Regions from separate parts of the Desulfotomaculum sp. genome, predicted to be linked through region 1. Evidence: riboswitches for the same ligand, from Rfam matches in the RefSeq annotation. Region 1 holds a riboswitch; each other region holds the start of a gene.

Region 1 (10,598 bases):
TTGAGGAAAAGGTTGAGCAACTAAGATTAAGCAGAAGGGTCTTAATGAATCTGATAGAAAAAATTGAGAAGGATAAGTCCTTATTCGTATCTAAATTAGAAAAAGAAAATCGAAAGCTTCATAAAAATAATTATCGTTATGCTCAAAACCTGATTCAACAAAATAGAAGAATTGTCGAGCTGCAAAACAGATTAGAAGATTTTTAAATTGATATGTAAAACCGCTGCTGCGGTTTTTTTATTTACTCTACTGACCCACATAATGCCTTTAAATTGACGGACTGACCGAAGTTCTTGAAAGGGAGCAGTAGTAGAAATTACTGGCTCCCTTTCCATTTTAGGTAGATACCCTGTAGGTATCCCAAATGAGGATAAATGTGCTACCTACTAGCACTACTAAATTAGCGTGCTATTAGAAAGAAAGGATAGTGAATCATTATGGTGACAGTATTTATATGTGATGACGATCAGGAAGCACTTGATAGATACGCCCGGTTGATTAACATAATATCGAAGAAAAATAAGATAGCGGTCTCAATTTCATCTTTCAACAGCGGAGAAGGATTGCTGTTTCATCTTTCCGATTCCCCGGATCAGGCAGATATCATTTATCTCGACGTTCTGATGGGCAAGCTTAATGGGATGGACACCGCAAAGAAGCTCAGGGAAATCGAATGCAAGTCTGAAATTATTTTTCTTACTACCAGCGAGGACTACGTTTACGATGCATTTGACACCGCGCCTGTTCAATATCTTTTAAAAACAGCAACCTCTACAGAAAAATTTGAACAAGTATTTCTCCGGGCTGTGGCGTTGGTTCAAAAAAAAGCGACGGACATGTTTATCATTGAATCGGGCAATATTCAAAAAGTAATCCCGACCAAGGATATTTCATATTTAGAAATTTGGAAACGTGTCGTCACGATCCATTACAATGAAACGGAGACAGTCGATTTCTATTCAACAATGGAAGAACTAGAGAGCCGGTTGCTGGACAAAGGGTTTGTCCGTATTCACCGCTCGTATATCGTATCCTTGTCCTATATTTCAAAGTTTCAGAAGAATAACCTTTTTCTGAAGACGGGCGAGAACATTCCCATTGGTGTGACTTACATGAAAGAAGTTCGGCAAGCATTCTCCGATTATATCAAGCGTGCCAATATCCATGGCCATTGAAGATAAAGGGGGAGAAAAAGCATGCAACTGTTAGGGTTTGTTTCACTGATTATCTATAATGTTTTTATCCTTTACTATTTCAGAATGATGTTTCCGGAAAAAAGAAGCCATTGGTTTTATTATGCAGGCGCAGTTGTCATCAATATGGGTGTTACCATACCATCCTATTTATTCCTGGATCACCGATTCGCAGTATTTCTCATGATGGGCTCTATGATGCTGACCTTTCAACTGCTATTTCACGGGAATAGGATACAAGTCCTTTATGCGGGCAGTATCTATATATTTTCACTATACAGTAGTAGAGGAATCATATTTTCGATTTATTCGATGGTTCTGCACAGTAGTATCAAAGATGTTCTCCAACATGAACTCTATTATGAAACGATATTCGCGCTTGCTGTGCTCCTTTCCATCCTGACTAGCCTGTTTATCCGTAAGGTGGTCCTTCCGGACGAAAAAGCCAGGCACTTGCTTCATAACAGAGGACAGCTTAGGTTTGTTGTTATTTACCTGATTTTCGAATTGGTATTCTTGATGTTGATAAACGATGGGCGATATCACGATGAGATCAGCCAGTCCTGGCTTTCTTCCTTATATTTGGGAGCTTGCGTCATCGGTAAATTGTGGCTGATGTTTGTTTTCAATCATACATCCAAGGCAACTGAATCGCTTGAGTATGAGCTGCATACCCGTAAATTACAGGAGCAGCTGTCCCGTCAAATGCGGCACTATCAGTCTTATCAAAAGTATACGGAGAGCTTTCGAGTATTCCGGCACGATTATGTGAAGCTGATGACTTCAGTCAAAATCCTGATGCGCAATCAGGATTTTGAAAAGGCCGCAAGAATGCTGGACGAAATTCATGATACCATGCAGCGTGATGTACTGGTTCATAAAACTTATTCCGACAATATTATTTTGGACGCTATATTGCAGGATGAAGCCAACAGTTGTGAAGAAAAAGGCATCCGCTTTTCGGCGGTCACACATCTCCCTGAAAACATCATGAAAGAGTTGGATATTGTCCGTGTTTTCTCAAACATAATTGACAATGCCATCGACGCCTGTAATAAGCTATCCGGCCCGGATCGGTACATTGAGATTACCAGCGATGCAAACGAGGATTGGATAACCATTGAGGTTTCCAATTCGTTTAACGGTGATCTTAACATGGTGAACGACATGCCGGAAACTACCAAGGAAGACAAGGATTTTCATGGCCTTGGTTTACGGATCGTAACTGAGACGATTGAAGGTCTCGGTGGCCTGGTATTCATTGAGCCAGACCAGGTAAAGAAAATCTTCCGGATAAGGCTCTGTATCCCTAAAGCTTCATCGTAGCGTCACCATGTTCAGGACACGAAATAAGAAATTGCAGACCAATTGGACATGGAGAAAAAACGCCGTTCCTTCCAGGATGTTTCCATGACCTAGTAAGGATGTGGTGAACAAGAGTGGCATACGCGCTAAAGAATCTTACATATTGCTCTTAACGGCGAAACCGTCGAAATAGGATACTCCAAAGGATGTCAACGTGGAAAGATGGACCAGCAACGCCAGGAATCCCATCGCAACACCGTAAAAGCCTACAAATCCAGTCAGAACCATCATTACAAATCTCAGAATAGAGCTGGAGTCATTTTAACTTGGTACCAGAAAGTCGGCCACCGCTGTCATAGCGAGGTGATCACCATGGAAGCGCTGACCAGACTGGCTGCTACGGCCGCATCACCCATAATAAGCGCGCCTACGATGCTGATGGCTGACCGACTGGGTGAGGTAGCCGGATTCCGGCCTCGCGCAAAAATTCAAATGCAAATACCATGATCAGTGCCTCTATTAAAGCCGGAAATGGCGTTCCCTTGCGCGCGTTTGCAATCGTAAACAGTAGCGTAGTAGGGATCCGTTCTTAATGGAATGCGGTCAACGAAATATATGTGGATGGAGCGAACACCGTTATAAAAGATGCAATGAAACGCAATATCCATGTCACGCTGGCGTACAGTGGGCGGGCATAGTAATCTTCGGCAGTCTGGAAGCTTTCGATAAACAGCATCAGCGCAGTTAGCACAAAGGGGGTTCCATCGACCACGATGGCGACCCGCGACCACATCGGGTTTCTCACTGTAGCCTACGGTAGCAAATGGCGAAAAAGGCGCATCCTCGATATATTCCTCAATATAGCCCGACTCCAAAATAGAGTCCACGTCCAGCTGACTCACGCGATCCTTAACTGTCTTTATTACCTTGAGGTCGGTCACACCGCTTAAGTACATCAGGCACACATCGGTCTGGGTCTTGCGGTCAACAGTCATGTGGTCTACACGTAGCTGCTCACTGCGGATTTTTCGCCAGATGAGTGATGTGTTTGTGCGCAGGTTTTCGGTAAATCCCTCGCGCTGGCCCCGCACCACAGTTTCAGACTGGGGTGCGGAAACAGTGCGTTTTTCCAGCCCTTGGTGCTGACTACAAGCGCAGAGGTACATCCGTCAATAAGGATCGCTGTGTCACCAGACAGGTAGCTCGCGGTGAGAGTAGTCAGCGACTGGACAGTTCGGATATCACCGGAGCATAGGACCTCCGTTGGAGTGCCTCCAGCAATTCCTGTCTAGCCAGAGGCTGTTTATTCTCCGGCTGTCAGCTCATCACCGGGCGCAGAATAGCATTGGTTAAAGTCGGGTTGTCAACCAGGTCATCTATAAACACCAGCGCTCCCGAAAAGGAGTTGTTTGTCCCGAACCGGAATGGGTGCATCTTTAAATCGTTGCTGTCGCCCAACATGATTTTCAATCTATCCAGGTTATCCTGGAGCTTTTCTTTTATTTTGCTTTCCTGTTCATCGCTGTTTTTCGATGGCTCATCACCCTTTGAGTGTACGGAATTGCTTAAGTATCGCATTTTTCGCTTAAAAAATCCAAAAACAATCGAGGTCATATCCTTTCAATGGAGATTTCCTTTTATATAATTATTGGCATAATTTTCTTCTTTTATATGTAAAAGTCGTTCAATCCCAACCTTAATTGGGAACAAAAAAATACCAGTTGGGTACAAAGGAACCAAAGGAACGGTATCCAGGTAAGCGAATGTTCAGTTTTGGTTTTTCCTAAGAATAAAAAGAGCATGTTGCAGTCAAGCGGCACTCTCTTTATTTGGGGCAAAAAGCCTTGATGCTTTATCAAATTCGGCGGCCAGGCTGCCATTCCTCTGGTTGGAGGATTAGGCCCTCTTGCTTTGCGTCCCGGTGTTTCCGCCGGTTTTCTAGTATCGTGATAAGTCACTTTTCTGTCTTTCAGTAAACTATGATGCTGTACATTAACCATCATGAGGTTTACCTTTTGCTTTTTTCTGCTTTTTTTGGTTTTTGCATTGATACATCTTTTTGTCAGCCAAGTCCAGCAGGTCGGCAACCCTATAGGCAGGTCTTGGATTATTAGAAAAAGGAGTTACTCCATGACTGAAGGACAACGTGTAGGGCTTGGGATTTTTACGATCTAGATTGTTCAGTTTCTCGTACATCCTTGTAATAATTGTTTTTGCGACCTCTTCCGTACAGTCCCTAAAAATAATCAAGAATTCATCACCACCATACCTGCAGACCATATCCGAACCGCGGATGGAAGAGAGAAGCACCTTTGCAATACTCTTGATCGTATAGTCCCCCTCACTGTGACCGTAATTGTCGTTTATGGTTTTCAAGCCATCAATATCAATAAAAGCAATACAGTAAGTTTTCGAAGGGTCTGAACGGGCCAGTATCTTTTCAAGCTCTCGCAGTCCGGATTTACGGTTATAGGTACCAGTCATCTCATCCACCGTGGCCGACATCTTTAATTGATGTTCGTTGGTTTTCCATTCGCTAATGTCTTCAATCGTATTGAAGTAAAATGATTGCCCAGTAGGGAGTAAAAAGCAGTTGGATGTGACCCAGTACCATGTGTTGTTGCGTTCCTCATAAACCTCTCGGGAAACCGGAAATGTATTTTCTTCTTTGCTTATCGTAATGTTCTTTGCGATAAGCCCCAGTGTATTGCTTTCCGTTTGCTCTGAGATATAGTCTATATCACCAAATAGTTCCTTTGCCGAATGGTTAGCGTAAACTACATGTCCGCTGCCATCTACCTCCAATACTAAGACATGGAGTAAATCAAGTGTCTTTAAAATCTGATGATAACGCCAACTGTTAAAGGGTATGGGTATATTCGAATTGCCGATGCTGCCTGCCTCCCGCGTGGAGGCCGCCACCACCTGATCGACCAACTCGTTAAACATATCAAATAGTTCGCCGGGCCCTTCCAGTTTGCCGACAACATATCCTGACCGCAGTTGACGTAAGCTCCATATAAATGTAGACAGTTGAGAGTGGAGCTGTTTTAGTGGGCTGGCCATATAGTTATGCCGGGGAGGGATGGGACCATCCAACTTACCCTGCGAGAGGTCCAGTGCCAGACGGTTCATTTCATTCAGGTTCTGTATCAATTGATTAATTTGCGCGGCAAGAGTCTGCAATTCGGGTATGAGAGTATGCACTTCCGTGGCGTTTTTTTGCTGTCCGGATAGTAGTTTCTCCAATACATTTTGCATTTCTTCCAGTGCTCTTTTACTTTCATCGTCCATCCTTGCCCACCTCCTCTCCAAAATTATTTTTATAAAACATCTATAACATCAAACCTACTTAGACGTTGCGTAGAATCGGCATATTCTGTCACCAGTTGCCCAGCAGTCGATCTCTCTGACCGTAAAAGGATGCCCGCTGTATACTTCCAGAATTCCCGCAATAAATCCCTCATCATAATCACACACAGTTTGACCGGTAATGGGCAGGCCCGAACAATCCAGATCCTCCGCAACCGTCAAGGTAAAGAATAGCGAATCCAAATCGGCTTTTTCAACTCGAAGATAGCCGATTTTTAGCTCCTTGAGCTTATTGGTCAGGTTGGCAATAAAGAAATCAAAGTCACCGGAAAGATCCAGTACATTTTTTGCGAACTCTTTACCGGCTAAGTATCCGACTGCCCGAAGCAGGTTGCTGGCAGTTTCCTCGTCATATTCACGAGTCAGGATATCCCTTAACGAATATTGAAACAGGCGGTAAACCAGCATCGGCATGTCCGGGCCCATAGTCTCCCTACCAGCGCCAATATCTCCGAGCCCCTCCCACGTGAACTTGGATGGTTTGTTTGTATATTGCATTATGTTGCCCTCCTTTAGCTATTGAAATAAATTGAGCGCATATTCTTGCCCTCGCGTGTACAAGTATAAAGTGGCTAAAGGATGCTGTGTTCTGTTATGCGCTTAATTTGCCTTTTTTTGTTCCGAATTAGTGAAGTGGCACTACTGATATTACCGAAACAGCCTGATTGCTACCATACGGAACAATGAAGTGACCATGTTCCGGTGTGATGACGCCGGAAACCTGATTCAGGACGGTTCACTGTTGTTATTACCGTATAAAGCGGCGTGGACCAGGAGAAATTGGGTACATAAAAAGCCTCATTGGAACAAGATTGCAGCGGCATTCTTATAGGCTGATATATTATCTATTGTTTGAATCAAGAGGTGTTTTTCAAGAATACAGATACTACTAATAATTATTTACTTTTGGAGGAACTGAAAATGAAAAAAAGTCTGATTGCTATATTGTTAGCATGTCTGCTGTTCACAATTTTCGTTGCACCTGTACAGGCGGCGGAATCAGTAAAATATGGTCGATATCCCAACGCTGAATCAAAAATGTTTGTGACGGATGGCGACTACTTTTATTACATGATGTTTTCCACTGAAAAAACACCATATAGTCTTGTGAAACAGGCGAAAGTGGTAGTGCGAGAATGGTGTTTATGGTAATACATACTTCTGGTGACTATCAAATCCAAAATCTTAATCTTATGGATGGTTGGATTTATTTCAGCAAACAGGCTGATGTGTATCGGATTCGTACCGACGGTACAAACCTTAGCTACCTCTACACAGCAAGAACCGCTACCAGCAGCGACTATTCAGTCACCATCTGGGACATCCTGACAGTGGACGATAAGCTCTATGTGCTATATAGCGATTCAACCGTAAGGCCAGGGAACAAACTAATATCCATGAACCTTGACGGCGGTAGTCCTCAAGTTACATATGAGTCACTTTCCAGCTTGGACGCTGCGATGACAATCTACGACGGACAAATCTTCCTATTGACTCAAGATGCACTTTCTGTTAGTTGCTATGACATTGAGGAAAACGCTATAAATACTTTTGTTTTGAAAAATGCTCGTATGAGAGCTGGCAACTATTATTTGCAGGTATCTTCCGAGGGATGTTTGTACTTTTACTCTGCTCCGGCTGATTATGGTGATACTTCCTCAGCTGCATACACAGCTTCAACCCGGATGGCTCTGATGTGCGTCAGGGGAATGTTTATAGTCGTTACATCATAGTAGATAATACCATCTTCTACTACGAGCGTTCGGATGGAAATATTTACAGCACCCTTTTAAATGGGAACAGTACTCCAGTTAAGGTTACCGACTCCAAAATAAAAGGATTTTTTACCTACCATAACGGCTATCTCTATACATACAACTTTGTCCAGAACACCTACGCCAATAATCTGGAACTTAAAGATGCAAAATTTTTAAGCCCCAAGGATTTAAAGACATTGGTAGACTCTTTTTTCTGGGGATTGGGCAGCAACGGATACCGCCTTTCCTATATCAATGTTTTTGACCGCTATGACAATTTTTTAGATCAGTTGGACACATATAAATTCCAGCTTCTTTCCCCTTACCTGATGGTGAGTTATCCATGAAGCGACGTTTCCCTTTATTCTGTTTACTCTTTGTCGTAGGACTGTTATTGCTGTGCGGCCGCTGTGGCAGGCATTCGGGGAGCTCACCGGAAGACTGAAGATCAGAGACCTTAAAGCCAAAGAATACTACTGGACGAGAAAGACCGGCAATCCTGACTGCATGGGAAACCTACTGGAGCAATGAAACAGCCCTTGAAGAAACCTATCTACTTCAGGATGTTTTACAAGGAGTGGTTCACTTTGCAACATATTTTGATGCCCAGAATGAGCTGATGATCCCAGAGGAAATAACCCGTATCTATCGTGAATTAAAAGCTGAAAATCCGGGTATGAAACACTACCTGTCCATAGTGAATGATAAAATCAATGTGGACGGAAGCCCCTCTCTAAAGGATACAAAAGTGTTGTACGATTTGTTCTCACAGGAAGAAGTAATGAGTAGACACATCGATTCCATTCTGATGCTGGCCGAGCGCGACGGTTTCGATGGGATTGAAATAGACTACGAGGCAATCAAAAAAGATAAGAAGTTATGGGAGATGTATACTGATTTTTGTGAGAACCTGACAATATCCGACGACGAAAACCGATTCCAGCCTCTTATTGGGAACAATAAAATGCTAATTCAATACAAGCGATATCTATAAAAGCAAAAATATAGGTAAAATCTGTCGTATATTCATGAAATCGAGTGGCATAAAACTTCCACTAAGCATAGGAGGAAAATCGAAATGGTGAAACCAAAGAATATCAAGCTGCAAATGAGAGGAAAGCTGGCCCTGTTCACAGGCATGTTGTTGATTGTGACAATCCTGTTATTATAGGCAATCTCATATGTCAATCTGACCAAGGCTTATGAACGGTCCGTCAAAGCCACGGAACAGGGCTACGACAATAGAATCAAGTCTGCTCTAGAAAGTATGGTCGGAGTGCTTGACGTAAGTTACCAAAGATTCTTAAGGGGCGAAATTACTAACAATAGGCGTTGGAATCTGCGAAAGACATCGTGCGTGACACACGCTATGGCAGCGACGGCATCTTTTTTTATCGTCCCGTCTGCTCTGGGTTCTCAAGCTTATTGGGAAAAAAATGATAATTAGATACAAAGCAGCGAGCAAATAAATCTGCATTTGTTATATTACGGGATATCAATTTCTTAAATAATGGAAGTTGATACATACATAACTTCAAGAAATAAAGCGAATATGAGGATGGATATGATTTATGTTTGTATTTGTGAAAACAATAAAATGACTTCCCGAAAATACAGAGAGCTACTGATAAATGTTTCGCGAAAACATAATATTCAAATCGATATTCAGTGCTTTCAAAGTGGAGAAGCACTTTTAGATGCCGTAAAAAAGTTTATGGCAGATATTATTTATATGGATGTTCATTTGGAAGGAATGAACGGAATCGAAACTGCCCGGCAACTTCAGTTATACGGTTATCAAACCTCCCTTATATTCCTGACCAATAGCAAAAAACATGTATATGAAGCATTTGAGGTCAGGCCCGTCAAGTATTTGATCAAAGGGAAAACAACTCAGGAGGAGTTTGAAAGGGTATTTGTAAGAGCAGTGGAGCTTTCCATGCAAAAAAGAAAGGAGTTACTCCTTTGCAACGTTTGCGATAGCAATATAGCCGTACCTAAAATAGATATTGCCTATATTAAAGTTTCAAAGCGCCTTATTACCGTACATTACAAAGACACAGAAACCCGATTTAACGGTAATCTGGAAAAGTTGGCAAATCAATTACAGGACCATAGTTTTTTAAGGATACACCGCTCCTATATCGTGAACTTATTGCATATTACCACCTTTTGTTCGCACCACGTTGTTTTGCAAAACGGAAAAGAGCTTCCCGTGGGTATTACCTATGCCAATGGGGTTAAAAAAGCTTTTTTGAATCTATATCAAAAGAACTGATATCCGAATTTTATTTCTGAAATATTCATCAATCAGTCCCATAGCCTTTTTATAAAGATTCGTTCTTTCATCTGTCATAGTTATGAGGATTCCTGAAACGCGAATGGAAGGATTAAACTTCTTCTGTATTTTTAGAATAATATTCAACAGTGCAGCAAGTCCGTTTGCTGACCAGGGTTGCGGATTTACCGGTATAATAACGCTGTCGCACGCAGCGAGGGCGTTGATAGTCAACAGTCCCAGGGATGGCTTCGTGTCGATAATGATGTAGTCGTATTTCTGTCTTAGCGGCTTCACCATGCAGAACATACTCGCTTTGGTCGGGTAAGGGCTTTTCATCCATAATCATAGTCAAGATATCATGCAGCGACCATTTGAGCTCGTCGGGATTTTCAACTCCGAAAGCTGTAGTTAGATTGGTTTGAGGATCATTATCCACTAATAAAACTTTTTTGCCCTTTTCTGCGAGGGAAATTCCAAGGTTATATGTTGTTGTTTTTCCAGTGCCATCTTTCTGATTGGCCATAGCTATAATTCTGCAATCATTCACAAAAACGCCTCCTTCAATAATGGTTCATTTTGGGGGACAGTTGAGCTATCCTTAGACCTCATGAACCGTTTTTACGATGTAAAACTACTTGTTTGTGGCGATTTGTGTGATGGTGGAACTTTTTTATTTTCACGGAACCCAGT
Region 2 (10,598 bases), on a different contig from region 1:
TGGATGGGGTTGTTTTGGTGGTTGCTTCTGGACAAGCCAAAATCGAAGCAGCTCAGCGAGCCAAGCAAATGCTGCTGAATGGTAAGGCGAAAATTCTTGGAACCATGTTGAACATGGTGGAGGAGGATAGTCAGGATTATTACTACTATTACTACTATGGTGAAGGCAGTGACGGTAAGAAGAAAGGTAAAAGTAGAAGTAAAAGTGCCAAGGTGGCTTCTTTTTAAAATTTGAAGAAAAGGGAGATAGAGATGTTAAGGAAGAAAATATGTGCAGTTACATTAACATTAGCATTTTCCAGCCAATTATTAATTGCCCCGGTAGCTATGGCAAAAACAGTTGATGAGGCGGTTAAAGATATAACAAGCAACCCTACCTATACTGATTTTGTCAACAACCAATTAAAGGTTGACAAATCAACTGCTGATGGTTTTGTGCGTGATGTGGTTAATGACTTGGATATGAGCAAAATAAATGATGATTCTTATATTAAAGGGGTAGTGGCAGATAAAGTCATTAGTTATGATAACGATGAGTTTACCAATGCCATTGCTAATTTAATACAATCCCAGGGTTATGAAGCGGCAAAAAACACGGTTAAGGAACTCGGCAATTTATTTAGAGATGGACTTACCGAAAAGACGCCAATCGGTGGAGGCAGAGGTAGTAGCGGGGGAGTAATATCCAAGGAAGAATTTAAAATTAGCTCCCATGGTACTACTGCTGAGGTAAATGCCGGTGGCAAACAATATATAAATATAACAAGCAAACAGATGAGGGATTTAATAAACGGGAATAAAACATTAAATATGGTTTTTGAGGATGTAAATATATCTTTTAACAAAGATTCCTTAAACATCAGCCAGTTACTAAACCAGGACAATTCTCACTTTAGGGTTGAAGTCAAAAAGGTCAATTTAGAAAAACCAATGGAAGTGGCGCAAGGTGAAACACTCTTCAAGATTGCAGGAAACATCTATGAGCTTGCGGCATACCAACTAGATGATACAGATACTGTAAAAGAAATCACGGCATTTAAAGGGACTGTTAACGTTTCACTTCCCGTACCTAATGGTTACAAAGAGGGTGCCTCTTTAGGAAATTTAATGGTTTATTGCTATAACGAAAAGACAGATAAAGGGGAACTGCTAGGTGGAACCTATGATTCTACTAAAAATGCAGTGTCTTTTACAACCAGTTCCTTTAGTAAATACGCTTTGCTGGAAAAGGTAACAAGTCAAACCAATGTACCCCTAGCACCTGTTGCACATGTAAAATTTTCAGATATACAGGGACATTGGGCTGCTTCTGATATTGAGTACATGGCCAGCCAAGGATATGTTAAAGGTATCGGTGAAGGTGAATTTGGTCCCCAACGGCAAGTAACCAGAGCGGAATTTGTCGCTATGCTAGTGAATGTCTTAGGTATAAAGGAAGAAGGTAGCATTGCATTCAAAGACGTACCCAAGGGGTCTTGGTATTACTCAAGTGTGGCCATAGCCTATAAAGCGGGTTTGGCAAAGGGTAAAGGGGCAGATACCTTTGCGCCACAGGCACCGATCACTCGGCAGGAAATGGCGGTAATGATTTGTAATGCTTTAAACTATCAAGGCAAGCAGGTTCGGGGAGATATTGCTGCTTTATCCATGTTTACAGATAATATGTTAATTGCCGATTGGGCGAAGCAGTCTGTGGCCAATGTTTTAGCAAGTAAAATTGTTAATGGTAAGACAACTATCAAGGGGCTTTCCTTTGCTCCGCAGGATTATGCAACTAGAGCTGAAGGAACAGTTATGTTAAGAAACATATTGACTAAATAAATTGCGGTGATTATTAAAAAAAATTTGCGGTGATTATTAAAAAAATTCTGGAGGAGGGGTTCTATAAAAAAGTACTAGGCTTGAAAAAAGAAATAAGGAGGTTCTAAACAGAGTGAAGAAGAAATTATGGTTATCACTTGTATTATGTGTTGCCCTATTAGTATCCATGTCTGGTTACGCATTAGCAGCTGGGTTTTCAGACTTGACAGGGCATTGGGCAGAAAGCCAAATAAGTCAATGGGCTGATAAGGGTTTAACTGGTGGTTATGCGGATGGTACCTTTAAGCCCAACAAAGAAGTCACTAGGGCAGAATTTGTTGCACTGGTAAATCGTGCTTTTGCAATTCCAGCTGGCGGTACAACCAGTGTCTTTTCCGATGTAAAAGCTGAGCAATGGTACTTTGCTGAAGTAGTGAATGCAAAAGCTGCCGGTTATATTGGCGGCTACAGCGATGGTACTTTTAGACCCAATCAAACCATTTCCCGCCAAGAAGTAGCCAGTATTTTAGTCAGGCTGTTAAAGTTGCAACCTACAAGTGAGGGAACTAGTCAATTTGCTGATGCTGCCCGTATTCAGGATTGGTCTCGCAATAGTATCGGTGCCGTGGTTAAGAGTGGTTTTATGAAAGGATTTCCGGATAATACCTTTCAACCTTTAAAAAGTATTACTAGGGCGGAAGCCGTAGTGGCTTTGGACAGGGCTTTATCTGGTTCTGGTGTAATACCAGTCGGAAGCAATGGAATAGAAGGTACCGTTACATTTAACGGTAAGTCAGTAAACAATGCGGTTGTGCAAGTTTTCGAGGCCAACAGTTTTAAAGTATTTAAAGAAGCTAAAACCACTGGCAATGGCTCCTTTAAATTTGATTTAAATGCAGGAACCTATGATATAACTGTTGCTACTGAAAATGAAATAGCCTATCAGAGCGATGTTAAAGTAGGTGGGGGCAAGCTGACATCAGTAAGCCTATCGATGGAAAAAGCTGCTGTAGTTAGCGGTATACTGAAAGATAAGGACGATAATGTGGTTAAGAAGACAACCGTCGCTTTTACCACTAATCCTACCTTTATTACTACCACTGATAATGATGGTAAATATTCTTTAGCCGTGTTGGCAAACCATACCTATACCATGCGAGCTTATAATCCTGACAAAAAAGATCAGGAACCAGACTTAGTAACAGAAAGCTTGGCGGTAGGTGCTGCTGGTAAGCATGACGTTGGCACATTAAAAACTCATTTTGCCGTTAGCAAAAGTTCAGGCGGCGGCGGTGGTGGCGGCGGTGGTGGCACCCCCCCAGCAGATACCGTCATAATTGAGAAAGAAATACCACTAGGTGATTCAGTGTCCCTTGGAGTAGTGAATAAACCAACAAAGGTTAAAGCGGAGGTAAAGCTGCCTTCAGGTCAGAGTGTTGCCATGGAAATTGATATCCCTGCAATAGGAAAAGATTGCAGTTTAAAAGTTGAAGAGATTGCAGCGAACATTCTTGTTCCCAATGATCCTGAAATACCTTTCTTAGGTTTTAATATTACTCTTGAGGGTGCCCCTGGTACAGAAGTAACCATAGCTCTTCCTTTACCAGATGGTTTGGATGGAACTACCGTTGCAGCATATCACTATAATACCGTTACTGGCATGTGGGATTATAGAGAGGCTTCGGTGGTTGATCATAAGGTTGTTTTTAAAACTACCTTAAGTCCTGTTGGTGTTTCCAAAAAAGTGGCGGCACCAAGAGAATTATCAGCCTACAATGTTACTAATCAAAGTGTTGGTTTAGAATGGGATAGTGTAGATAACGCAACAAAGTATATGATCTACAGAGATAAGAACAAAATTGGTGAAACTGCAGTTACCAGCTATACAGATACAAATCTAGCGGCAGGATTTAAATATACCTATACAGTTGTTGCTTGCAACAAATATAATTTCACATCGAAAGAATCACCCGCTAAAACAATTACAACTTCTGCTATAGCCATTCCCGGCAACAACTTGCTAGAAATTTTAGATGCTGTTGAAGAGGCTTTAGCTCAGATTAGCCCAGAAGACTGGGAAAAATTAAAGGAAAATAGGGATAGGCTGTTAGGCTATACGGATGATCAAATCATAGAGGCCCTAAAAAATACTGGACTTGAAAAGGCCTTTGAGAGTGTTATTAATTCTACCGTTACTGATCAACAGGCACGGGTCACGATCGCGATCATTAGAAGTGTGGCTTACCTAGGTGAAGATACTGGTTATGACAACAGAACAAAGGTTATTGAACAGGTTAAAGAATTAAAAACAACCTATAGTGAACAGATTAGCAAGTTAGTAGCTAAAGGTGTAACTCAAAAGGCTGTATATAATTATCTAGTCTATATGTATGACGAGATTCTTACTGGGGAATATGTGATTAACAACAATTCCTATGAATCTGATTTATATAGTGCAGCCTTAAAGGAACTGCGGAGTGGCATGCATGAAGATCTGAAAACAGTAGCTAAAGATGCCTTTGATAGAATCAAAAGTGATTATTCCACTGTAAATGAGGGAGATAGTGATTACAAAAAACTTCTTAAGGAGCTTATTGCTGAACAGGAGTTTGACACTATAACTGGAAGTAAAGTTCGCTTAATGAAGGAATACCTGGTCTCCGAAGTACAGGGGGATGAAGGTAAGTATGCAACTATCGTGGATTTGATGGACTTGATTATAAACACCAGTAAGGTTTTTGTACCTACCCAATCATAGGATCTACAGAAAAAATAAGGCCCTGTCTTAATTGACGGGGTCTTGTTTTCAGGGGGTATCATACATTTGATAGATGTTCATAGTCATATTTTGCCATGCCTGGATGACGGTGCAAAGGATATAGAAGTAAGCCTGCAAATGGCTAAAACTGCTGTAGAGGAAGGGATTACATCCATCATTGCCACCCCCCACTGTATCCCTGAGGTCTTTTTTACCAAAAGGCAAGAAGTATTATCTGCGGTGGCAGGGCTACAAAACGCCCTAGATGAGGCAGAATTATCTTTAAACATTCTACCTGGCATGGAGGTTCATCTAACCTTAGACGTACCCCAAAGGCTGGCTAATGGCAGTGTACTGACATTAAATGATACCGGAAAATATGTACTACTGGAATTCCCCATGAATAGTGTTCCCGCCTATGCCGGACAAGTTATCTTTGAAACCATGCTCAAAGGCATTAAGCCCATTATTGCCCATCCGGAACGAAACAAAGAAATAGCAGAAGACCCACAAATATTATTTCAGCTCATTGAAAAGGGCTGCCTGGTTCAGGTTACTGCCGGTAGTCTAACAGGTCACTTTGGGTCAAAAATACAGCAACTGACGCAGGATTTTCTCCGCCTTGGCTGGGTAGACTTTATTGCCTCCGATGCTCATGATGCCGTAAGGCGGCCTTTTAAAATGAAAGAAGCCTGGGCTGAGGCTGTGGAACTGGTGGGGGAGGAAGGGGCCAATCAATTGTTTATTGGCAATCCGACAAAATTAATTAATGGTGAAGTTATAAAGAAGGGCGACATAGAGCCCTATCCCCGAAGCAGAAAAAGGGCTGGACACAGGAAAAAAGTGAGCTTTTTTGAGCGGTTAAACCGTTTGCTGCGCTAGTTATTTGCAAGGTGGTGAAGGGAATTAAAAAGATAGGGGTATTTTTTGTTTGTTTGGTTTTGCTTGCTGCCGGAGGATATCTATATTTTGACCGAAATGTACTAAATGCCACTTCGGATATGGATAGTAAAACGAAGGAAGAGCAAAAAAGCGAGCTGCTGACGAAGGAAGAATTTTCTGATTTGCCGGAGGTGCAAGCTTTAAAGGAACAAGAAAAGGAATTGAAAAAGGGTGGTGCACTAGATACGAAAGCAGGTCAAGGAGTACCTTCCTCTGGTAATAAAAATACTACACAAGTTACCACTGACAACTCCAAAAAAGCGGACATTGAGAACCGACTAAAGCAAAAATTATCCTCTTTGCAAGGGGAATATAGTGCGAATATAAGTGGCTTGGTTGCCTCTGCAAAAGATGAATATAACCAAATTGCCTCTGGTCAAAAGACTGGTTCTAAATCTGCCTTAGCTCAAAAGTACTTAGGCCTAGCCCAAGGCATGGAGGCCCAATGTGACGCACGGGTTTACGCTGCCATTGCCTATGCTGAGAATGAACTTCAAGAGTATGGCTACCAAAGCAGTGTGCCGGAACAGGTTCGGCAAGCCTACCAACAGCAAAAAAAAGAACGCAGACAACAACTGTTAAGTAAATTATAGACATATTTGTATCAAATAGTTACAAGAGTCTTAAATGAGTCTTGAAAGAAGAGGATATATAAAAATCTGTTGAATGATAATTATAAAAAGGATCATATATGTTCCGACAAAGGCAAACTTCCCGAAAGGGCAGGACGCAAAGCCACGGGCCTAAAGCTGTAGCTAGGGCAGCCGAGCTGCCGATAACAATGTTAATATAGTCGGGGCTCAAGGAGGGTATGTTTTGTCATTTTATTTGAAAGCCCTGAGAGGCGTTTTTGTTTCTGATAAAAATGATCAAGGGACCAGACTGCATAAGCTTGAAAAGTTACAACAGAAATTAGTAGACGAGGGTTATCAGCCCTCCGAGGCTGAACACTTTGTAAGGGCTGCTTTAGGGTCTCGTAATTTGCAAAGTTTAGACAATAAGGAATTGGATACCGTGATTAAAAACCTTGAGGCACAAATCATGATTGCCCAAAAATGCAAGAATATCTTCTAAAATAAGGGGGAGTGTCGCACTACTTGTCTAAGTGGTAAGCGAAACTCCCCTTGTTTTCATAATCTAATTTTATTGTGGAGCCGGCCTATTATTACCTAGGCTCTCCCCAGTTGCATCAAAACCATGCCAAATAATCCTCGTTCCACTGGATGGGTAGTGTCCCTGGCCCAACACGATGAGCCTGATCCGATGCTCGCCCGGTGCCAGATCATCTGCCACCAGGAAATACCGCATGATAGGCTCCGGGGCATAGGTATCGATGAGACCATACCTGTTATTATCCACATATACGTTAGCCATGCCGCCATCTGGCACACACTTCACCCGTACTCCTACGGCACTGCCTGTAAAATTACTTTCCACAAAGGCCCCATTTTGTGACCCAACCAATACTGGTACGTTCCCTTTAACATTGGGCTTGTCCATTTGCTGGATAAGGGAAGCCTTATCGATTCGCTGCCAGGACAGATATCGATCAAAATCTGAAATTGGTTTTACATCGTCAATGTTGTTCTTTGTAATTTCCTTGGCCGACCTCTCTTTTAATAGATCGATTAAAGCCAATCCATGATCACCCTTCACTAGGGGCAGGTTATAATGCTCGGTCAAGTTTTGCATAGACTCTGGTAGGTTGTCACTTTGCATACATATAACTTCAGCCTGGGGAAAGGCCTTGCTGGCTGTTTGTAGAACAGCTTCATAGATAACGAGGGATTGCTCCATGCTTATGTCAGACTGATCCGACGCACTTGGATATAATATAATCAGGTCGGGCATCTCCGGCTTGGTGGATATAAAAGTATTTAAGGCCATTAAGGTACTCCAACTGGAGCCATCTATACTTGCCAGAGAAAAGAGGGATACTTTACAGCTAAATTCTGTGGCTAGCTTATTCAGCAACTTTTCTTGCTGTTCCTTGGAGGTGGCCCCGCTAGATCCTAAAACCGCAATGTTTATGGGCTGACTTAACTGTAGTTTCGTGTAAAGATTGTCAGATAGTGAGGTTGATGCAAAATCAGAGGCATTCTGTGCAGTCGCTCCCTTATGCTCCTTCGCAAATAGGTATTTGTAGCTAACCCCACCCGCCGATATCAGAAGGCCTAAGGTAAGTGCTGATACGATAATAATTTTTTGTATTTGCTCAAAACTTCTACGCAAGAAAATCACTCCCCAGAATATTATAAGTGGAAATCATTGCCAAGGAAAGCCCTTTGTCTATTTAGTAACAAAAAACAAACCAGACATATCGGTCAATTACAGAATTTTTGGTATAAAATTTGCAACAGACCATTCTGTACTATTTTAACTGTGGTATAATATCCATTGGAGTGGAGGGTTTGATATGTCCTTCTCGGCAGTAACGAAAAACGAATTAGCTCGTGTAGTTGGAAATAAACAATGCTGCCGTTTGGCGGAACTGGCTGCCCTGATTAAAATGGATGGCAGTGTGCAGATTAACGGTATGAGGAGATTTTCTTTAAATATAGTCACGGAAAATGCTGCCGTAGCCAGAAAAATATTTACACTATTAAAAAATCAATTTGGACTGGCCACGGAGATCATGGTGCGGCGCAAAGTAAGGTTGCGGAAAAATAATGTTTATTTAGTTCGTATTCCTCCCCAACCAGGCATCGATGGGATTTTTAAGGCCCTGGGCTTTGAGGCCGGAGGCTTTAGTTTCATGGAAGAGGGTATCGTCAAGGACTTAATCTCCCGGGATTGCTGCCGCAAGGCCTATCTAAGGGGTGCCTTTTTGGGTGGTGGCTCTGTTAATAACCCTGAGGGGACCTATCATTTAGAAATTATTACAGATAATTTAAGGCATGCACAGGATCTAACAGAACTGATGCAGTACTTTAACCTGCCCGCTAAGGTTAGCCCGAGAAAAAACTGGCATGTGGTTTATCTGAAGGGCAGTGAACAAATTATTGACTGTTTGAATTTGATGGGGGCCCACTCGGCCCTGCTGGATTTTGAGAATGCCCGCATTTATAAGGATATGCGTAACCAGGTAAACCGGCTGGTCAATTGTGAAACGGCCAACTTGAATAAAACTGTCAATGCTGCGGTAAGGCAGCTAGAAAATATTAAGTATCTAACAGAAACCATCGGACTGGACAAATTGCCAAAGGCCCTGCGGGAAGCGGCAGAATACCGTTTGGAGCATCCGGATGCCAGCCTGAAAGAACTGGGAGAGCTATGGGATCCCCCGGTGGGTAAGTCTGGTGTCAACCATCGCATGCGTAAAATAGAACGTATGGCGGAAAGGCTTCGTTCTAGGAAGGAAGAACATGGACCTAAACAAAATTGATCAGGAATTGAGGAAAAAAACAGGGGTCGCTGCTTATGAATCCTTTTGCAATTATCGACATCGGGAGGAGCCTGGAGCCGCAGCTCCAGGTACCAGTGTGCTTTTTTTAGGTACTGGCGGTAATCCCGAGGCGGTTTTTAGCCAGGTTCCCCGGACTGCCGGCTTTATCCTCACGGTGGGTGGGGTAAGGCTTTATGTGGATCCAGGGCCAGGGGCGGTGGTACGGGCCCGGGAGGCTGACTTTGACTTAGGTACCTTGGACGGAGTATATATTTCCCATGGTCATTTGGATCACTATGCCGGTGCAGAGGCCGTGATAGAGGCCATGTGTTGGGGCATGTTTTGCCGCAGGGGTTTGGTATTGGCACCAGGCCAAGTTTTGGAACGAGAGCGACTGATCAGCATCTATCATCAGGGCAAGGATAGTCTTTCAGGGTATAAGGGAGGCCCCGCAGTAAAAAAACTTGTACCTTTGCAGCCTGTTGCCATTGGGGATGTCACCCTGAATCCGGTACCAGCCCATCATGCTGAAGAAAATTATGGATTTATTTTAAGGACAGGGAATCTTACCCTTGGCTACACCAGCGACACAAATTACATCAAGGGTTATACCACACCCAAAGGAGTCAAGGATTTATCCTATCGGGGACCTATTACAGATTTAGTGGATATTGTGGATTACCGTGAGGACATTAAGCAAGCTTTTAGCCAGGTTGACGTCCTTATTGCCAATGTCACCAGTCATAATGTGTATGCCCATCGGCATATAACCACATTGGGGCTAGCCCATCTGCTTAGGAACAGTAATGTCAAACTTTGTATTATGACACATTTCAACCATTGTTGCCTGCGTCCGGAAGATCTACGCCCCGCCATGGCCTACTATGTGGAGAAAAAGAGCGGGGTCAAAACACTTTATGCGGATGACGGTGCACACTTTAATATTGAGAAATTACTCGAATCAGGACAGGATAGTGGGGTTAATGGATAAACGCTAACAGCAATTACTAAAGGAGAGTGATGGATCTTGCGAATCGATTTTGGACTTAATTTGGAGCAGACCCAAAAACTTATTATGACACCGGAACTTCGTCAGGCCATCACGGTATTACAATTGTCCTCCCTTGAATTGGTGGAATATGTTGAGCAACAGGTATTAGAGAATCCCATGCTGGAAGTAAAAGATCATGACCAGGAGCGCGGCGAAGAAATAGCTGCTCCCCAGGAGGATGTAGACATAGATAGCAACAATCCCAAGAAGGAATTGGATCTGGACTGGGAAGAATATTTTCAGGATCGCAGTGACCTGGGTCTTTCTCCCATACGGGGTCAAAGGGAAATTTCAGAACAACCTGGCTACGAGCAATTTGTTAGTCAAGCCCCTACGCTAATAGAGCATTTGACCTTCCAACTTAGCCTTAGCCGGGCAAGTAAAGAGCTTAAGCAGATTGTGCAATACTTAATTGGCAACATCGATTCCAGGGGCTACTTGGGTATTGATCTGGAGGATGCGAATGAACAACTGGGTGTAGGAACACCAAGGTTAGAAGAAGCCTTAAAGGTGCTGCAAGGTTTTGACCCACCAGGAGTGGGGGCAAGAAATTTACAGGAATGCCTGAGGATTCAATTGGATTTTTTGAAGATTGATAATCAACTTGTAAAAGTACTGATCGATGAGTATTTACCAGACCTGGCCAGTGGTCGGCTGGCTAAA
Region 3 (10,598 bases), on a different contig from region 1:
GTGGCAATACTCTGCCCTTCTTGAATTCGGGTGCCTGTCAAGCGGATGGCCTCTGTTACCTGCCTGCTGCCGGAGGATGGCCCGGCAGATTCCAGGGCCTGCAAAACCGGGATACCGCCACCAAGCAGTGTCGCCAACATGCGACAGAAGCGGGCAATGGTGGCCTTTTTAAAAAGTTCTCCGAAAATGGGCAGTCGAAATTTAATTTCATCCCAGGTTTTACGGCCTAATTCACTGCCCAAATAGATTTTAATTCCCAGAATGGTCAGGACAAAACCCAGGGCATGAAGATACCAGTAGCTCCGCAGGGAATCACTGAATGCCACCACAATTTTAGTGGGCAGGGGCAATTCCATACCCGGGGGGAACATACCAATAAAAATTGGCACCACAAAAAACATCATGGCGATAACTACTAGAGCTGCGAAGGTTAGAACCACAGAAGGGTAAAAAGTAGCAGCCTTTAAACTATCTTTGAGCAGCTTATCCTTCTCCAGTTGGAGGGATAGCCTGGTTAAAATCTCGTTTAGGGACCCACTCAGTTCCCCGGCTTTGACCATTTCAATGTACATGTCGGAAAAAATATTTTTATGTGAACTTAGGGCCTCGGAAAAACTAATACCGCTCTCCACCTTAGCAGCCACTTCACCGGCACAATTGGCCAGCAAAGGGTTGCTGCTTTGCTCGCTGAGGGTATAAAGGCAACGGGTTAAAGGAATGCCTGCCGAAAGCATGGCTGACAGTTGGCGGCTGAAAAAGGCTAGTTCACCGATTTTAACTTTACGCCTGCCAAAGGAGGTTTTCAGAGCTGACTCCTTTAGTTCTTCCACTTCCAAGGGTGTGTAACCCATCTTATTGAGACGGGAAGCCACAGACCATTGGTCCTCTGCCTCTAATTTTCCTTCAATTAGGTTGCCAAGTTTATCCATTGCTTCGTAGGAATATAAAGGCATTTTTCCACCTGCTTTGTTAATTGGGTTATGTTCGACGGCGCCAGGCCCTTGCTCGCTTGTATGGTTAGCTTGGTTTGCAGGCTTTTTCTACGGCAAAAGCCTGGCACCTAGGTTTTCTGCTTTCTGCTAACAAACTAAAACCCTCTGTTTAGGGCACGTTCTAGTTCGATTTTGTCAACACAGCGTTCGAGGGCCATATTGCGGCTAATTTTTCCTGTTAGGCAAAGGTTGGCCAGGGCTTGATCCATGGTCTGCATACCGCTGTTGCGAGAGGTTTGCATAACCGTGTAAAGTTGGTGTTCCTTCCCTTCGCGAATTAAATTTCTGACGGCGGGGTTGGTGAGTAAAAGTTCCACTGCGATGGTTCTTCCTTTACCGTCTGTCCTGGGCATTAGTTGCTGGGCAACGACCGCCTGCAGGGAGTCTGCCAACTGCTGTCTGATTTGGCTGCGCATGCTGTCAGAAAACACATCGACGATACGATTTACAGCCAGGGTGGCTGTTTGGGTATGCAGGGTTGAAAATACCAGGTGTCCTGTTTCTGCAGCGGTAAGAGCAATGGAGATACTTTCCAGATCACGCATTTCTCCCACTAAAATAACATCCGGATCATGGCGCAGCACATGTCTTAGGGCATTACCAAAGGAATGGGTATCAATGCCCACCTCCCGCTGCTTGACAATGGATTTTTTATGACTGTGCAAAAATTCAATGGGATTTTCGATGGTTACAATATTTAAGCTTCTTTCCTCGTTGATTAAATCAATAATTGAGGCCAGGGTAGTGGATTTACCACTGCCAGTGGGCCCGGTTACCAGCACTAGCCCCCTGGGCAGCCGGGAGAATTCCTTAACCGTTGGCGGCAAACCTAAATCAGCAAGCTTGGGGATATTAATGGCTACCACCCGGAAGTTAACAGCCAGGGTTCCTCTTTGCCACATGATATTGCCGCGGAAACGGCTAATGCCCGGAATAGAGTAAGAAAAATCCAATTCCCATTCCTTCCCCAATTGTTCCCGGTGATGGGGCTGGAGAATAGGGTAAATGATATTTTCGATATCCTTTGGCATCAGTTTGGGTACATCTTCCATCCGTACCAGTTCACCATAAACACGAACTGCCGGCTGGGTTCCCACGTTTAAGTGCAGGTCCGAACCATTCATCCCTACGGTACGTATTAATATTTCATTAATATCCGGTACCTTTCTGTTTTCCATTATACGACCACCCTTAATACTTCTTCCAAAGAAGTAATACCTTGTTTTACCTTTAACAAACCATCTTGTCTCAAAACAACCATACCCTCAGCCAAAGCAGCCTTGGTTATTTCTTTGGCTGAGGCCTTGGCCAGGGCCAGGCGTTGAATTTTCTCGGTAACAAATAATAGTTCGTAGATACCTACTCTGCCACGGAAGCCAGTGTTGCTGCACCTCATACAGCCCTTTGGCTTATATAGGGTAATCCGATCTTCGCCAGCCTCAAAGGGGAAATCAGGAATCTTGGCCAAATCTTCCCTGGCTAACTGAATCTTTTCTTTACAATGGGGACAAAGCACCCTGGCCAAGCGCTGGGCTAAAACACATACGAGGGATGAAGCAATCAGAAAAGGTTCAACGCCCATTTCAGTTAATCGGGTGATGGCACCGGGGGCATCATTGGTATGTAAGGTGGCCAGAACCATATGGCCAGTCATGGCTGATTCAATGGCAATTTTGGCAGTTTCATGATCGCGAACCTCACCCACCATAATAATATCCGGGTCATTTCTCAGGATAGAGCGAAGACCCGAGGCAAAGGTAAGCCCTGCCTGGGGATTAATTTGAATTTGATTAACCCCCTCCATTCGATATTCCACAGGATCTTCAATGGTAATGACATTTTTACTAACCCGATCAAGGGAGTTGAGACTGGCGTATAGAGTGGTGCTTTTGCCGCTGCCGGTGGGGCCTGTTACTAAAATGAAACCATAGGGTAATTTTAGAAGATCGCGGTATTTTTCAAGTATTTTTGTTGCTACACCAAGTTCTTCCAGACTAATCACCCTAGCTGAACCATCCAACAGGCGCATGGTTAACCTTTCACCATAACCAGTTGGTAAGGTAGCCACACGAATATCGATGGGTCTTCCTTCAATTCTAAGGGACATCCGCCCGTCCTGGGGTACCCTGCGATCGGCTATATCCAGATTGGCCATTACTTTAAGGCGGGATACCAGGGTGGCATGCATCTTTACCGGCGGTTCCATAATATCATGCAATACACCATCAATCCTAAAGCGCACCCTCATACGTTTTTCATATCTCTCAATATGGACATCGCTGGCCTTAGCAGCCACAGCCTGGGATAAAATCAGGTTAGCCAACTGCACAGCTGGTTTTTGGTCGTCATCTATGTTTTCTGTAAGTTCTTCAAGCTGTGGCGTTTCTTCTTCTACCTTATTAAATCCCAGGGCTTCCCGGCTGTATTTTTCAATGGCCACATCCAGTTCACTATCCGGAGAAAACACGGGCATAACATCAAGACCTGTTAAGGAACGTATATTATCAATGGCAACAATATCCGTGGGTTTTTGCATGGCCACCAACAGTTTGCCATTATTAAAGCCAATGGGAAATGCTCGGTAGCGTTTCATCGCATCAACTGAAACGGTCGTAATCGCTGCCGGGTCGATGTTGTATTTCTCCAAAGAGACAAAGGGAACCCCTGCCTGCTTGGCGATAATCCTTGCTATATCATCCTCGGAGCAATAACCCAAATGTACCAAAGCCTTGCCTAAAACCCCGGTCTTTTCCGGGTTTTGCCTTTGATATTCCAGGGCATCCTCCAACTGTTTCTGGGTGATAATACCTTCATTAACTAACCATGTTCCTAAAAAACCCCGCGTAAACTTCATAGACCTCTCCTGTTTCCTTTTTATTAACGCAAAAAACGAAACCACCAGTACTTAAACTTAGGTTTCGTTAAATATCCTAAGGCAACCCGGCTGCCATGGACTGGGTCTTTAGGCCCGAAGCTTTGCGTCCTTCACTTTCGCGAAGTATGCCCCTATTATTTAATATACTACAAAGATCTAATGTGTTTTATAATTATTCTCTTTTTGTCAACAATATCCTTTTTAGAATGCTTATAAATAAAAAAATTAGCCAGTTGATGCTTTTCCAATTATTTGTAAAATAGGATTGGTGTGTTAAAATATTGCAAAGCATATTAGGTCTTAAATTTTAAGGCAGGTGAACGAGATGAGGAAGGTCAGCCAGAAGCTGTATACCTATGAAGATTACATGGGATTAAATGGTCAAGAACAGTATGAACTTTTGGAAGGGGAGTTATTTGTGGTACCTTCGCCAAGTGTGAATCATCAAAGGGTGGTAGGACGACTGTACACTATTTTAAATAGTTTTGTCTATGAAAATGGCATTGGGGAAGTTTTTACTGCTCCCACAGATGTGGTATTTGACAATCACAATATACTTCAACCGGATATCCTCTATATTACGAAAGAACGGCTTTCTATTATTAAAAAACTAAATATTCAAGGTGCACCTGATTTAGTCGTAGAGGTACTCTCCCCCTCAACCATTAAGCGTGACCGCTTCGATAAAAGAAGGCTTTATTTTGCCCATGGTGTTAGAGAATATTGGATTGTTGACCCTGATAACCGACTCATTGAAACCTTTACTCAGGGTGACAGTGATTTACAAAAAGCTGGCGTCTTTAGTGAGGAAACCCTTTTAACTTCCACTCTTTTTCCTGGCCTTCAGCTTGAATTAACTAAAATATTTGAAATCATAACACCATGATAAGTAAACTTTTAAGGACGGCCTGAGCCGTCCTTAACGATTCTATATTCTTCTGATCTTCCCAAAGCCTTCATCCAATTTGCGGCTAAGTTTATTATCCTCATCACTGTGGGCTGTGCCGCCTACAACCAGTTCCTTAATGGCCATGGTTGGTTGGGCGTCAGATACAGGGGCCCCTTGGCCGTCTTTGCCGCAGGTGCCAATGGTGAAGCCCAGATCGGAACCAACCCTTTCTACCATGCGCAGAACTTCCGGGCCGTTGCCAGTGAGGGTTGCTCCCCGCACCATTTGGCCGATTTCTCCATCTTTAATTAAATAACCCTCTGCCACATCAAAGACAAAATCCCCGGTGGTGGTATTGACCTGACCACCGCCCATTTTTTTGACCAACAGGCCGCTTTTGTAGTCTTTGATAATTTTCTCTGGGTCCTCTTTGCCTGGGGCAATGTAGGTATTGCCCATGCGGGGAATGGGTTTGTGTTGATAGGATTCCCGGCGGCCATGGCCGTTGGATTCCCGGCCCTCTTTGGCGGCTGTCAGGTGATCATACAGGTAATCGGTCAGGATGCCCTTTTCAATCAGTGTAACTTTCCGGGAGGGCACCCCTTCATCATCAAAGCGGTAGGAACCGTAACGGTTGGTTATGGTGGCATCATCCACCACTGTAACCAATTCATTGGCCACCTGTTGGCCTTTTTTGTTGGTGTAAACAGACAGTTCCCTTTGCTCCAAATCTGCTTCCAGGCCGTGACCACAGGCTTCGTGAACCATGGTGCCGCCAGCTTCCCCGGCCATTACCACAGGCATTTTACCGGAAGGTGCCGGTACTGCCTCAAGCATATTCACTGCACGCTGGGCGGCAACCTGGGCAAATTCCTCGGGGTTATACTGCTCAAACAATTCAAAACCAGCATGACTGCCGATGGCATCATAGCCTGTCTGGATGACATTATTCTCTGAAGCAACCACATTGACAACTAGCCTGGTACGGATTCTTTCATCCTCCACAAAGGTCCCCTCGGTGTTGGCAATGGTTACCTTTTGTACGGTATCGCCGTAGCCAACGATAACCTGCTTAATCTTATCCTTATCCACAGCCCTGGCGGCCCTTTCCACCCTTTTCACTAAATCCACTTTGGTGGTGGTGGGCACACTTTCCGGCCGGGTTTTAATTTCAAAATTAACCAGGGGCTTAATTGAAGTTAAGTCCAGGTTAAGGTCTTTTTTGCTTCCCTTGGCGGCATGACTGACTATTTTGGCCGCCTCCAGTAGACCATCCTTCGTCAGGTCATTGGTATAGGCATAGGCTGTAACCTCCCCGGATAACACCCGAATACCCGCTCCGGCATCCAAGCCAGAATAAACCCGCTCGATTTTGCCAGCCTCCATGCCGATACCAATGCTTTGTTTCTCTTCTATAAAAACATCAGCAAAGTCGCCGCCATTGGACAGGGCAACACCTAAGACCTCTTTTAAACCGTTTTTATCAACCAAACTGGGTCCCTCCTGTAATCCCTATACTTCTTTCTAGTTTCTACCTATTAAATTGAATCTATGTGTACATTTTATATTATATTTCACTAATTGCCAATTAGTTCCTCCAGGGAAGGCTCTCCATTGGGTATGGTCATACCCTCCAGCGGCGAAAGAGGTTCCACACCTTGAAAGGCATTATCCCGGCCGACCTGCCAGCGTTCGGAAAGTTCTTTACCTGCATCTAGAATTCTGGTTCCTTCTTTAACAGAAAAAACAACCAGGTCTAGCTCTGCTGTAATGATGGCTTCTCTTGCCAAAGCACGGACTTCTTTATCCAGGGGACGGAATTCTGCTCTGCGTATTTCCGAAATATTAGGTAAGCTTTCTAGCACCTTAATATAGTTAACAACATCCTGGTAGGTGCCCTGAACCTTTAGGGTAAAGGGCATTTCTAAATAATGCTTTTTATCCACTACCTGCAAAGGTTTGAGATCTTGCAGGTGGGTGTGATTTTGATCGGCCTGCCAATTTAAGTAGGCCAGAGCGTCCCCTTTGTGTAGACGGGTATCAACCAAAGAAATCATTGGCTTAAGTTTATTATCCACTGCCACAGCCAGTTCCCTTTGCTTTTTCTCCTCTGCTAAAACCTTGCTGGCCTTGGCTAACTCTTGCTGAGTACCTTGCAGCCTGGTTTCCAGATCGAAATATTGATTTATTTGTTTTTCCAATACCAGCCTATAAAAACCCAGGCACAGCAGTAAACTAAGGAGGCTTAGGAGCCATATCCTCTCCCTAGGACTGAGCGGTTTTAATTTGGGCCACCAGTTCAAATTTTATCATTCCCCTTTGCCGATCATATTTTGCCTCCACCAATTTGACATTTTGGAAGTGGGGTAGTTGGCTCAGGTTATCCACCAGCACACCCACAGAGCCCATAACCCAACAGGCACCATAAATATACAGTATATTAGGCACCGGCGGGGACGGAGGGGTGTTGATGACCGTTTCCTTTGACTCTTTTGGGGGAATCTCCTGGGCTGTGGTTTTGCCCTGGTTGCCCAGAATAGCTGAGACAAATCCTTCTTCACTGGAAATATTCTCTACCTTCTTTATCTCAATGCCCGTAAGCCAAGTATCCATTGGCAACGCCAGAGGTATCTCACGCAGCAGGTCATACCAGCGCAAAGGATTTTGAGCTAGTTGGGAAAGGGCTAGGAATTGTTCTTCTTTCATTTTGTTGCTGGCTATTAAATTTTGCAGGGACTTCGTTTTTTCCTGAAGCTCAGACAACGCCACTGTTTCCCGATCCACTTGTCTTTGCAGTAGGGTGAGCTTGGTATAAAAAATTCCATAAGCAATGAAAAGCAATAAAAGTAAGAGGCCGGCTAAAGTGGTTAAAAACAGCTTTTTGCCATAATTTGTTGGTTGTTGTGGTTCCAGATAGGGAGGCAAGAGATTTACCTGATACTTCACACGTCTACCTCCCTTAGGGCCAGACCCAAGGGAACTGCGTAGGAAGGATCATAGGGTAAATCTTGGGCCGCTTTTTTACCATAGACCTGCCAACAGGTGGGTATCTCCACCTTAATGGGTATCCCACAGCTATTGCTTAGATATGATTCCACACCCTTTATCTTAGAACCGCCGCCGGTTAGAATGACCCTTTCGATTGTTTCTTCCGCCCTTTGTCCGCAATAGTAGTCTAAGGATCTTTTTAGTTCCAATGCCAGATTATGAATGCCGGCATTGCTGCCAAGGGTAATGCCCCTGAGAAATTTTATCTCCCCCGCTTGCAGCACTAAAACCTGAGAATAGGTTAAACCAATATCAAAAATTGCCAGTATGCTGGGACTGGCAGGTCTGCCAAATAACCGCCAAAGTCCAAAGGCTTGCAAATCAATGGCCTTAAGGGTCAAGCCTGCCATGAAAAAGATGTGGTAATATTGTTCCACCAGGGCCGTGGGAACAGCAATCAACATGATGTTAAGTTGGTCCGTACCTTCCTCCTTTTCCTGGCCTAGCTTTACATAACGCAGAGTCAGGTCTTCCACCGGCAAAGGAATATGCCGCGCAGCCTCGGACTTTACAGTATCCTCTAAATCCCGCTCCTCCATAAATGGTATTTTAATTTGCCTGGTAATCACCCTGGCACCCGATATGGCTGTGATTACCTCCTTGCCTTTAACACCTGCCAATTCGGTTAAGCTGGCAAGGACCTGGGCTATTGCCTCCTCAGCTAACGTACCTTCTCTGGGGGGAGGCGTTGCTATACTGGCATATTTATGAATCCGGGGAACACCTCTACTCATTCTTAGCTCAATGAGCTTTATTTCATAGGTTCCGATATCCACTGCCCTTAGGCAAGGGCTTTGTTTAAAAAGATGCCGGAAAAATATCTTCACTTTTATATACTCCTCATACCTCTAATTCTTGGGAAATACCGGGTATTTTTCTTGCCAGGAAAGGATTTCAATTTCTGTAGTGGTCCAGGTAGGGTGAATATTGTTCAGGATCGGTTGGCTAACGACTGCTGCACCATGGCAAATAAACTCTTGACAAATAACAGCCCCAGCCAACCTCGCCTGGTTAGCCAACTGCATGGTCCCAGCGGTATAGACCAAGGCATCAACCTGAGCTTGACTTTCCACGAGAACCTTCTCCCTGGCCAGGATGAAAAGGGAGTCCTTTGCTGCATTTGCTGCTCGCAGACTTGCGCCAGCGGCAATGGTAACCATCCCAGAGGAAATAAGGGTTATATTTCCCTGATAAAGTCCCGTAAGGGTAACATTCCCCTGAATATAATGAATCCCTTCGGTTAAGTCCTCTGCCCGCAGGACTTGATCCCCAGCATAAAAGGAATCACAATTCTTGCCATACCAATTTAGATCCATGTTTGGATATTCCAAAAAGCTGTGGTTTATGATCTGTGGCTGATTGGCATAGGCCTGACCAAACTGTGAGGAGGTTTCCGGAGAGATGGTTTTGCCGGCATAAATATACCCATCCCAGGCTATATTGCCATCCTCCAAAACAAGGGGGCTACCAACATGACCCTCCTCCACGATAACATGACCCTCGCTTCTGACCGGTCCGCCCAAAATATCTCCATTTATTAAAAGATCTCCTTTGGCCTGTAATTCTCCCTTCATTTGAGCACCGCTGGCCAGGGTTACGTTACCCAAAATTTTTAATGTGTCCGTTGTTAAATCAGTACCTGGCTGAAGAAGACAATTGCCTTTGATATAAATGTTTTGGCCAAAGGTGCCCACTGGTTGACATTGAACATCATTTAGGATATAGAGAGGGGTTTGCAGGCTGGCGTTATTTTGGATGTCAGGAGAGGCTTGGACAAAAATTCCCTGGAAACGATTCAAAGGTAAACCTACTTTAATATTTGCTACCAAGGATTTTTTAGCATCGTAATATTCTGCTGATACTTCAACCCTAAGCTGGCAGACATTGCTGCTGGCAGAGGTTTTGGTAATATTCAGGTTGGGGATCGTTCTTAAAGAAGCAATGCTGGCCGCATCCTTACCAGACAGTGTTTTTTGTAAACTTTCCAACTCGTACCTGCCGTAGGTTTTGTTGAAGGTAAATCGTTCTATAACCACAGCGTTGTCTTTAACAATGGAAAATACCTTTTCCATGGCTGCCTCTGCCCGATAGTAGGCCTGTAATTCTTCCTCTGAACCCCTCAGGGTAAGTTTTTCGTTCTGCATCAGTTTAAGTGCTGCGGCGCAGACAATACTTAACAGCAGTAGCAGCATACTGACAAAGATGAGTGCCTGGCCCCTTGAATTGGATAATTTGGTTCTCAGATGGTTTCACCATCCCTTCTGAGACCTTAGGTGGATCGTTGAGGTTAATATAATGGGTTTGGCCCCGGAGGCTTGGCCCCTAAGGGTAATTCTTACAGTTGTTTTATAAGAATGGTCCGGTGTTTCTATGGGAAAATAGGTCAGTTCCAGGGATTGGATATTGCGGGCAATGATATTAACCCCTTCATTCAAGCGGCCCGGTGGATCGCCCCGGTTGGGTGTTGCACCATCAAAGCCACTGGCAGGAATGTCATAGATACGGCGAAGCAGTTCACCGTTCTTAACATAATAGGAGATCATCTTATCCCTGGCATAGGTGATCGGTATTCGTTTGTTGGCATCGGTCATGTGGTTGGGCAGACGAAACTTTAGTACGGTAGGACTGGTGTTGGTGGTTAGCCAGCGGGCTTCCCTTAGTTCCCTTTCCAAGCGGTTCATGGCAATTCTCATTTGGGCCAAGTCATCACTGTCACGGCTCAGGCGATGGTAGGAGGACAGGCTGCTTAACAGCAATCCGTAGGCAGCATTGACAACCAACACCAAGATAACCA

Evidence for each region. Region 1 has a riboswitch for cyclic di-GMP ahead of AC1U9Z_RS03410 (hypothetical protein). Riboswitches for the same ligand answer to the same signal wherever they lie in the genome.
Region 2: another riboswitch for cyclic di-GMP. It lies ahead of AC1U9Z_RS13365 (hypothetical protein); the one in region 1 lies ahead of AC1U9Z_RS03410 (hypothetical protein).
Region 3: another riboswitch for cyclic di-GMP. It lies ahead of AC1U9Z_RS09985 (GspE/PulE family protein); the one in region 1 lies ahead of AC1U9Z_RS03410 (hypothetical protein).

The regions. Positions count from the first base shown of each region.
Region 1 covers NZ_CEVWQM010000004.1:58,806-69,403, reverse strand. Annotated here, with positions in the region: gene AC1U9Z_RS03440 (translation initiation factor 2) at 1-206, shown strand, start outside; gene AC1U9Z_RS03435 (LytR/AlgR family response regulator transcription factor) at 438-1,175, shown strand; gene AC1U9Z_RS03430 (sensor histidine kinase) at 1,197-2,519, shown strand; gene AC1U9Z_RS03425 (spore germination protein) at 2,655-2,801, opposite strand; partial or broken gene AC1U9Z_RS03420 (spore germination protein) at 2,852-3,057, opposite strand; gene AC1U9Z_RS03415 (spore germination protein) at 2,987-3,664, opposite strand; gene AC1U9Z_RS03410 (hypothetical protein) at 3,816-4,076, opposite strand; cyclic di-GMP riboswitch class I at 4,359-4,448, opposite strand; gene AC1U9Z_RS03405 (sensor domain-containing diguanylate cyclase) at 4,491-5,792, opposite strand; gene AC1U9Z_RS03400 (V4R domain-containing protein) at 5,847-6,368, opposite strand; gene AC1U9Z_RS03395 (hypothetical protein) at 6,792-7,022, shown strand; gene AC1U9Z_RS03390 (hypothetical protein) at 7,007-7,603, shown strand; gene AC1U9Z_RS03385 (hypothetical protein) at 7,567-7,974, shown strand; gene AC1U9Z_RS03380 (hypothetical protein) at 8,205-8,621, shown strand; gene AC1U9Z_RS03375 (LytR/AlgR family response regulator transcription factor) at 9,192-9,905, shown strand; gene AC1U9Z_RS03370 (ParA family protein) at 9,888-10,205, opposite strand; partial or broken gene AC1U9Z_RS03365 (ParA family protein) at 10,291-10,431, opposite strand.
Region 2 covers NZ_CEVWQM010000023.1:6,762-17,359, forward strand. Annotated here, with positions in the region: gene AC1U9Z_RS13340 (CpsD/CapB family tyrosine-protein kinase) at 1-227, shown strand, start outside; gene AC1U9Z_RS13345 (S-layer homology domain-containing protein) at 252-1,820, shown strand; gene AC1U9Z_RS13350 (S-layer homology domain-containing protein) at 1,933-4,557, shown strand; gene AC1U9Z_RS13355 (tyrosine-protein phosphatase) at 4,624-5,439, shown strand; gene AC1U9Z_RS13360 (hypothetical protein) at 5,493-6,092, shown strand; cyclic di-GMP riboswitch class I at 6,194-6,276, shown strand; gene AC1U9Z_RS13365 (hypothetical protein) at 6,316-6,573, shown strand; gene AC1U9Z_RS13370 (hypothetical protein) at 6,643-7,731, opposite strand; gene whiA (DNA-binding protein WhiA) at 7,916-8,884, shown strand; gene AC1U9Z_RS13380 (MBL fold metallo-hydrolase) at 8,865-9,875, shown strand; gene rpoN (RNA polymerase factor sigma-54) at 9,912-10,598, shown strand, end outside.
Region 3 covers NZ_CEVWQM010000014.1:57,189-67,786, reverse strand. Annotated here, with positions in the region: gene AC1U9Z_RS09995 (type II secretion system F family protein) at 1-953, opposite strand, end outside; gene AC1U9Z_RS09990 (type IV pilus twitching motility protein PilT) at 1,088-2,170, opposite strand; gene AC1U9Z_RS09985 (GspE/PulE family protein) at 2,170-3,846, opposite strand; cyclic di-GMP riboswitch class I at 3,924-4,007, opposite strand; gene AC1U9Z_RS09980 (Uma2 family endonuclease) at 4,193-4,753, shown strand; gene AC1U9Z_RS09975 (TldD/PmbA family protein) at 4,796-6,247, opposite strand; gene pilO (type 4a pilus biogenesis protein PilO) at 6,334-6,957, opposite strand; gene AC1U9Z_RS09965 (hypothetical protein) at 7,022-7,702, opposite strand; gene pilM (type IV pilus biogenesis protein PilM) at 7,699-8,631, opposite strand; gene AC1U9Z_RS09955 (hypothetical protein) at 8,653-9,996, opposite strand; gene AC1U9Z_RS09950 (PulJ/GspJ family protein) at 10,054-10,598, opposite strand, start outside.